2 linked regions of the Roseibium sp. Sym1 genome follow. The protein of the gene in region 2 binds, or shares a complex with, the protein of the main gene of each other region. Links are inferred from orthologs where the notes say so. Each region holds a gene or a part of one and is shown on either strand. Other genes may lie near its edges.

Region 1 (3,167 bases), 3.0 Mb from region 2 along the record:
TGATGGCAAACCCGGTGAGGGCCGCGCGTGCCATGATGGCCTTGCGCGCCGCCTGGAACGCCGCCTCGACAGACGCGCCGTAGCGGCCGGCGCTGCGCTCCTCATGGGTGAAGGCCTGCAAGGTCTTGACCGAGCCGAGCATCTCGCTGGCATAGGCGGACGCGTCCGCCAGCGTGTCCTGGGCAAAGCGCGAGCGCTTGCGCACCTGGCGGCCGAACCCCAGAATGGGAACGAGAATGACCGGAATCGCGGCCAGGACGATCACCGACAGGCGCGGGCTGGTAACCACCATCATCACGGAGGCGCCGAGGAACATGATCAGGTTGCGCATGGCGAGCGAGGCGCTGGCGCCGAAGGCGGCCTTGATCTGGGTCGTGTCCGCGGTCAGCCGGGACAGGATCTCGCCGGACTTGGCGCTGTCGTAAAAGGCGGCGCTGAGCCGTGTCATGTGGGCAAAGACATCCGAGCGGACTTCGGCCACGACGCGCTCGCCGATCCACATCACCAGGAAATAACGGACGGAACTGGCGGTGGCGAGCGCGCAGACGACGACGATCAGAACCGCAAAATAGGAGTTCACCAGCGCGGGATCGTCGGCGCCGAACCCGTAATCGATCATGCGGCGGACGGCCGCCGGCAGCACCAGGGTGATCAGGGCCGCGGAAAACAGGGCGACGATCGCAGCGCCGACCATGATCTTGTGCCGGATCAGGTAGGGCAGCAGGCGGGTCAGCGGCCTGAGGGACTTTCGGGATTTTCCGTTCGGGGTCTGCGCGTCTGAAGCAGGGGCGTCGGCCACTGGGCTCTCCTTCTCGTTTCCCGTTCCTCTTAACATGTTCACCGGAACGCTCAATGGGTTTGGTCAAGTGGAGACCGGCAGATGGCGGCTCAGCGGGGCGTCCCGGATTTCCCGTGCTGGACAGCATCAAAAAGGGAGGAAAATGCCCCTTGTCTTGGACGCGGCCATGGGGTATATCCCCGCCTCATGTTTCTGAGGGCGGCGTCCGCATCCGGATCGGCGGCCCTTCATTTCGTTTTGCGCCAGCCAGCGGCTTTCCCGGAAAGACGGCTGCACGGCGTTTGAAAGGACCGGCCATGAAAGCGGATATCCATCCCGACTACCACACCATCAAGGTCGTCATGACCGATGGCACCGAATACACCACCCGCTCCACCTATGGCGCGGAAGGCGACACCCTGACGCTCGACATCGACCCGACGTCCCACCCGGCATGGACCGGTGGTGACCGTCAGCTGATGGACCGCGGCGGCCGCGTGTCCCGCTTCAAGAACAAGTTCGCTGGCTTCCTAGGCTCTTAAAGCTCCAGACCTCGGCAGCTTCAAACGAAAGACCCGGCCTTGTGGCCGGGTTTTTTGTGTTTGGTCCGGCCAAGCTGCTTCGTGGTTGAGCGCCTCGCAGCGTGCGGAGAGCCCTCCGGGCGCCGCGCGGCCGGCCGGATGCTCGAAGCCTCGAGCGGGTCCGGGCTCGAACTTGCTGCAAACTGCCCGGCTGACCTATGCTGGGAAACGTGTGACCCTGCCGCCGGGCCGGAAGCTTGCCATGGTCCGCTCCGGTGCCGGAGCGCCACGCGTTTGCTGCTCACCACCCCTTCAGATGACGGGCTTCGGCACAAGAAGCCGCAGTTGGACCATTCGGAGATTAAGGTCATGAAAGTCAAAACGATTTCCGATCTCATCGACTGGACGCGGCTGATGCACCGTCAGCTCGCCGAGCGCTTCGCCGACGGCTCGGCGCAGCATGAGCAGGAGATGGCCAGGATGCTGCTGTCATATCTCGCCGATCACGAGGCCGCATTGGAGAAAATCATCGAAGGTTTCGAGCAGCAGGCCGATACCAAGGCGCTCAATACCTGGGTGTATGACTATTTGAAACACGAGCCGATCGATCTCCGCCGCGGCGACGGCGTGCCCATCGCAGAAATGGACTTCAACGAAATCTGCGTGTCGGTGTTCAACGTTCACAACCAGGCGATCGATCTTTATCGGGAGTTGCTCAGACGGGCAGATATTCCCGAAGCGCAGGAGCTTCTTCAGTCGCTCCTGGACCTTGAAGAGCACGAGACGATGCGTCTCGCACAGCAGACCAACCGGATGCGGGATATGTGAAGAGCCGGCAGTTTGCGCCCGTTTTTCCCAAGAGGGTCATGCGGGCTCCGGCAATCGTCCGAATACCAAAAAAGCCGCCTCGCGGCGGCTTTTCGAATGCAATAGAGGCTGGCTGCTGCCCGGTTCAGCCGAACTTGCCGAAAGCGGCGTGCAGCTTGTTGAGCTGCGAGGCGACCGGGTTGTCGTTGGTGGCTTCCTCGGCAGGTTCCTCGGACTTGCGGTACAGCATGGTGTCGAGATGAACGATGCGCTCCTGGAGACGTGTGGAGCGTTCGATCAGCGCGCGCAGACTTTCAGGCAGATCGCTCCAGGACGGGCCGCCGGTCGCGCTTGAAAGCTTGTCGAGGCGGACCTTGTTCTTCTCGCTGCCTGCCTGCTCGCGGGACATCTCGCCCTCATTGACCGCGCGTTGCAGCAGCAGCCAGGACGCAAGCTGCATCAACCGGGTGGTCAGGCGCATGGATTCCGTCGCGTAGGCCAGTGAGGCCGGGCGGGGCAGCTGCTTGGCTTCCTCGCGGCCATCGCCGTCCAGATACATCGCCGTCTCCTCGACCAGCGACATGCCTTCCTGAAACAGCGTCTGGAAGCTGTCCGAGCTGGCGAGGTGATGCGCGATATGCACTGCGCCAACTGGTTCACCGGCTTTTTTTGTGTCTTCCGTCATGAATGCTACGCCTCAGTTACAGATCCGATCGTCCCGCATCTCTTCTTGTCCCGTCCCGGAATGTGTCACTCCGTTGCAGGTGTTCCTTTTTGGAACGATGCAGGTCTTCATGGCCTATAACTAGCAAGGCACGTGCCAAACGGTTTCGAAAACGGCCATTAACCAGAACTCTGACAAGATACTATGAGGTGGAGGCAAAAAAAAGAGCCGCACGGTTGCGGCTCTGAGTCTTTAACAGGGAGGCGTCAAACAGAGTGGACAGGAGCCACTCACATCCAGATGACTGGATAACTAAATTTATACTTTGGAAAGATTAATAAGAGGTAAACGAGTAAATTTTTACCTACCACGTTTACATCAGGTGCCGTAGCGTCGC
Region 2 (3,760 bases):
GGGCAGCGCCTGGATCTGTACCAGCACTTCCGGCAGCACGGGGGTGGGCTCAGGCATGGTTCTCGTCTCCACCGGCCAGGGCATACCGTGCGGCCGCGATCATTGTCGGCCGGATACCCGCATTCTCGCAAAAGGCAAGCAGAAGTGTCTCGTCCATCATGTAGAACTCAAGAACTCCTGCAAGAAAACCTGGTTCTCCGGCCGCCTCCCGAATCATTTCAGGGCCAATTCCGGAAACGGCCAGAAACCGGCCGATCTGCTCCGGCTCTTTGCTGAGCTGGAGCAGGGCTTCAGTGGCAATTCCTTGTGCTTCTTCAACGGACAATGACTTCCCCTGTAGATTTTTCATTGTGTTTTTTTGCCTTTCTGAAACGATTCCGGGTTAGAAGACATCTGATGTGGACCGGGGAAGGGTTCTACCGCGGACGGGAATGCGTCGCGACAAGATAAATGGGACCGGCGCAAGGCCGGGTAAAGGGCCGGACTTATGGCAAAATCGGTGTTGATCGTAGAAGACAACGAGCTGAACATGAAGTTGTTTCATGATCTGCTCGAAGCCCACGGCTACAACACCCTGCAGACCCGGACCGGCATCGAGGCCCTGCGCCTCGCGCGCGAGCATCACCCCGACCTGATCCTGATGGACATTCAACTGCCGGAAGTGTCCGGCCTGGAAGTCACCAAGTGGATCAAGGAAGACGAGGATATCGCTTCCATTCCGGTGATCGCGGTGACGGCCTTCGCCATGAAGGGCGACGAGGAACGCATCCGCCAGGGCGGTTGCGAGGCCTATATCTCCAAACCGATCTCGGTTGCGAAGTTCCTGGAAACGGTACGCGCCTATCTCGGCGAGGCCTGATTGAAACAGGCGTGATGGCCTTTTGCAGGCAAGTTCTGGTCAAGGTTTCACGACGGGTCAGGCTGTGCCGACGGCTGTGCTACGGGAAAACACCTGCTCCGCAGGCGCTTTTCAGTTCACATTAAGGTTACGGATTTACTAAAACGGCATTGTTTCTGTGCATATTTTATGGAAAATATTGCATTCGGGTTACAATAGGGTAGTGTGGCCGAAGATTAGGAGTTTTCCTGATCGGGTCATTGACGTGGTCATGTGTGACCGGACGTCAGTTGGCAAAACAGTTTCCCCTCGGAGTGCTCAGGTCCGCCGCATCTCCTGGGTCCGTGGGGCAGGTCGGCAGGGAACCGGCCGATGAGTGGCCTCCTCGAATGCCGTGTTCCCGCCGACCACTAATTCTTTCACCGAAATCGTGACGTGAATTTGTCCGCCCCCGGGCGGTAGGCACCGTTTGTTTGCCGTATGTCCGCAAGCCATGCGTGCCGCGGCACAAGCGCCTTTCCTGAAACAAAAAACCCGCCGTCGCCGGCGGGTTCTTGATACAGGCTCGGAAGCGAAGATTACTTGATCTTGGCTTCCTTGAACTCGACATGCTTCTTCGCAATCGGGTCGTATTTGTTCTTGACCATCTTCTCGGTCATCGTGCGGGAGTTCTTCTTGGTGACATAGAAGAAACCGGTGTCCGCCGTGGAGAGCAGCTTGATCTTGATTGTTGTCGCCTTGGCCATGGCCGTGGTTCCTGTTCTTTGTTGTCGGGCAAAGAGTTCTTGTGGCCAGATGGGCTGGCGAGGAATCTGCCCCAATGTCTGAAATCAGCGCGCAACCTACTCATCATGGCGTGAAAGTCAAGCGCTTGCTTTGGTTCCGCGGCGCTTTTTGACCGTCGCGGCTACCGTCGTTCACCGAATTCGCGAATGTTCAGATCTCGTCCTTCACAAAACCGCCCTTGCGGAAGAAATAATATGGCACCGGTGTTGTCGGCGTCAGGTCCGGATCGGCCGCCAGCCGGTCCTCCAGATCGCCAAGGATCTTGTTGGTGATCATCGGCAGTTCCTTCTCGCGGGCTTCATCGAAGGTCAGCCAGGCGCAGTCCTCAAGCTCGCCGGACGGGCCGTGGCCCTCCGGCAACCGGTCGGCAACGGCATCGGCCCACACGGCCAGGAAACGGGTGTCGAAGCGCCTCGGGCGCTGCGGTGGTGTGATCGCCCTTGCAATCAGGCGCAGGCCGCCGAGGTCCGGCTGGATGCCGCGTTCCGCAAATGCCTCAAAACCGGCTCCGAGGCGCAGGGAGGTGTCTGAGGCCTTCCGCCCGACGAAGACGCCGGCTTCCTCGTAGGTCTCGCGGATTGCCGCCAGCGCAAGCGCACGCACGCGGGCAGCCGTTCTGGCGTTCTTCAGGTCCTTGAACAGCTTGGCTTCCACATCGGGATGATAGGGCAGGACATTGGCGACGCGCGAATCCGACGGATCGACCCGGCCACCGGGAAAGACGAATTTTCCCGGCATGAACGTGTGGCGCATATGCCGCCGGCCCATCAGAAGGCGCACCTTTCCCGACGTATCCCGGTCCAGAATGAGAAGCGTCGCCGCATCCTTCGGCCGGATATACGGGAAGTCGCCCGCCTTTTCGTCCTTGGCCAACCGTTTTTCAAATGAGCCGGTCATGAAGTCCTTTCGGCAGGCATCGGCGGCAGGTCGTCTTCCGCGTCCGGATCGAACCCGTGCATATAGAGCGCCCATTGCAAACCGATCAGGGCGCCCTTGATGGGCCGCATGAGGCCGAAGCACAGGAGGAGCGTCAGCGGCACCCAGAGCGACATGTGGATCCACAGGGCGGGACGCCAGAGCACCTCGACCAGCAGCAGAGCGGGAATGACAATGTGGCCGACAATGGTGATTGTGAAATAGGGCGGGGCGTCGTCCGCGCGGTGATGATGGATTTCTTCGCCGCATACGGAACAGGCATGACAGCTTGTCAGGAAACCGTCAAAGATATGGCCCTTGCCGCAATTCATGCAGCGGTTCTGTGCGCCACGAAGCATGGCGGCCAGCACCTTGCGGCGTGGCCGTTCGGCCGGCGCTTCGGGCGCCTCCAGTTTCTCGTGCATTTCGTAACGGACCGTCACGAAGATCTCCTTCGACCCTTGTTTTTCGAGGAGGCCGGGCCGCGTTTGCCCTTGGGCGGACCACGCCGGGCCTTGGGAGCTCCCTTTCGAATGCGCTTTCCGGCATTGCGTCCGTGACTGAGCATTTCGAAAGTCAGCGCTCCGGCAAAGGGTGCCGCTTCCACGAGCCTGACCTCGACCTGATCGCCAAGTTGGTAGGTCTCGCCGGTTTTGTCACCTATCAGGGCATGCGACCCTTCGTCGTATCGGTAATAATCCAGGCCGATGGTGGAGGCCGGCACAAAGCCGTCTGCACCGGTCTCTTCCAGACGCACGAACAGGCCGGATTTCACGACACCGGCGATGCGTCCCTGGAAGGTTGCCCCGATCTGGTCACTCATCCACAGGGCGATCAGCCGGTCGATCGTGTCGCGTTCCGCCAGCATCGCGCGGCGTTCCGCTCCGGAGATTTCCGCGCCGATGGCTTCCAGCTTGCCTTCGATGCCCTCCGGAAGTCCGTCCTTGCCAAGCCCGAGCGCCGAGATCAGACCCCGGTGCACGATCAGGTCGGCATAACGGCGGATGGGCGAGGTGAAGTGGGCGTAGCGACGCAGGTTGAGGCCGAAATGACCGATATTCTGCGGCGCGTATTCTGCCTGGGCCTGGCTGCGCAGCACCACCTCGTTGACGAGATGTGCCTGGGGCGTGTTCTTGACCTTCGCCAGAATGCCATTGAACACCGAGGGCCTGAGGCCGCCGGAGGAGGGCAGCTTCATGTTGAGCGTGGACAGGAAATCCT

What was found. Proteins that work in one complex are often made in the same cells at the same time.
Region 1: rpmG (region 2) and rpmE share a complex: the UniProt entries of both Escherichia coli proteins name them as parts of the 50S ribosomal subunit. The link is inferred for Roseibium sp. Sym1 from one-to-one orthologs.

What each region holds. Positions count from the first base shown.
Region 1 is NZ_CP114786.1:2,588,186-2,591,352, forward strand. Bases 1-2,707 are described here. They hold rpmE (50S ribosomal protein L31), read left to right. Parts: upstream 1-1,095; coding sequence 1,096-1,320; downstream 1,321-2,707. Other genes in these bases: O6760_RS11815 (ABC transporter transmembrane domain-containing protein), read right to left, coding at 1-799; O6760_RS11825 (hypothetical protein), read left to right, coding at 1,594-2,127; rcdA (protease adaptor protein RcdA), read right to left, coding at 2,252-2,707. Also shown: more of rcdA, read right to left, coding at 2,708-2,791.
Region 2 is NZ_CP114786.1:5,593,253-5,597,012, reverse strand. Bases 1-2,840 are described here. They hold rpmG (50S ribosomal protein L33), read right to left. Parts: upstream 1,585-2,840; coding sequence 1,417-1,584; downstream 1-1,416. Other genes in these bases: O6760_RS25920 (DUF983 domain-containing protein), read right to left, coding at 2,518-2,840; O6760_RS25925 (NUDIX hydrolase), read right to left, coding at 1,775-2,521; O6760_RS25935 (response regulator), read left to right, coding at 488-859; O6760_RS25940 (DUF3572 domain-containing protein), read right to left, coding at 50-325; O6760_RS25945 (hypothetical protein), read right to left, coding at 1-57. In the rest of the region: more of O6760_RS25920, read right to left, coding at 2,841-2,982; rnr (ribonuclease R), read right to left, coding at 2,979-3,760.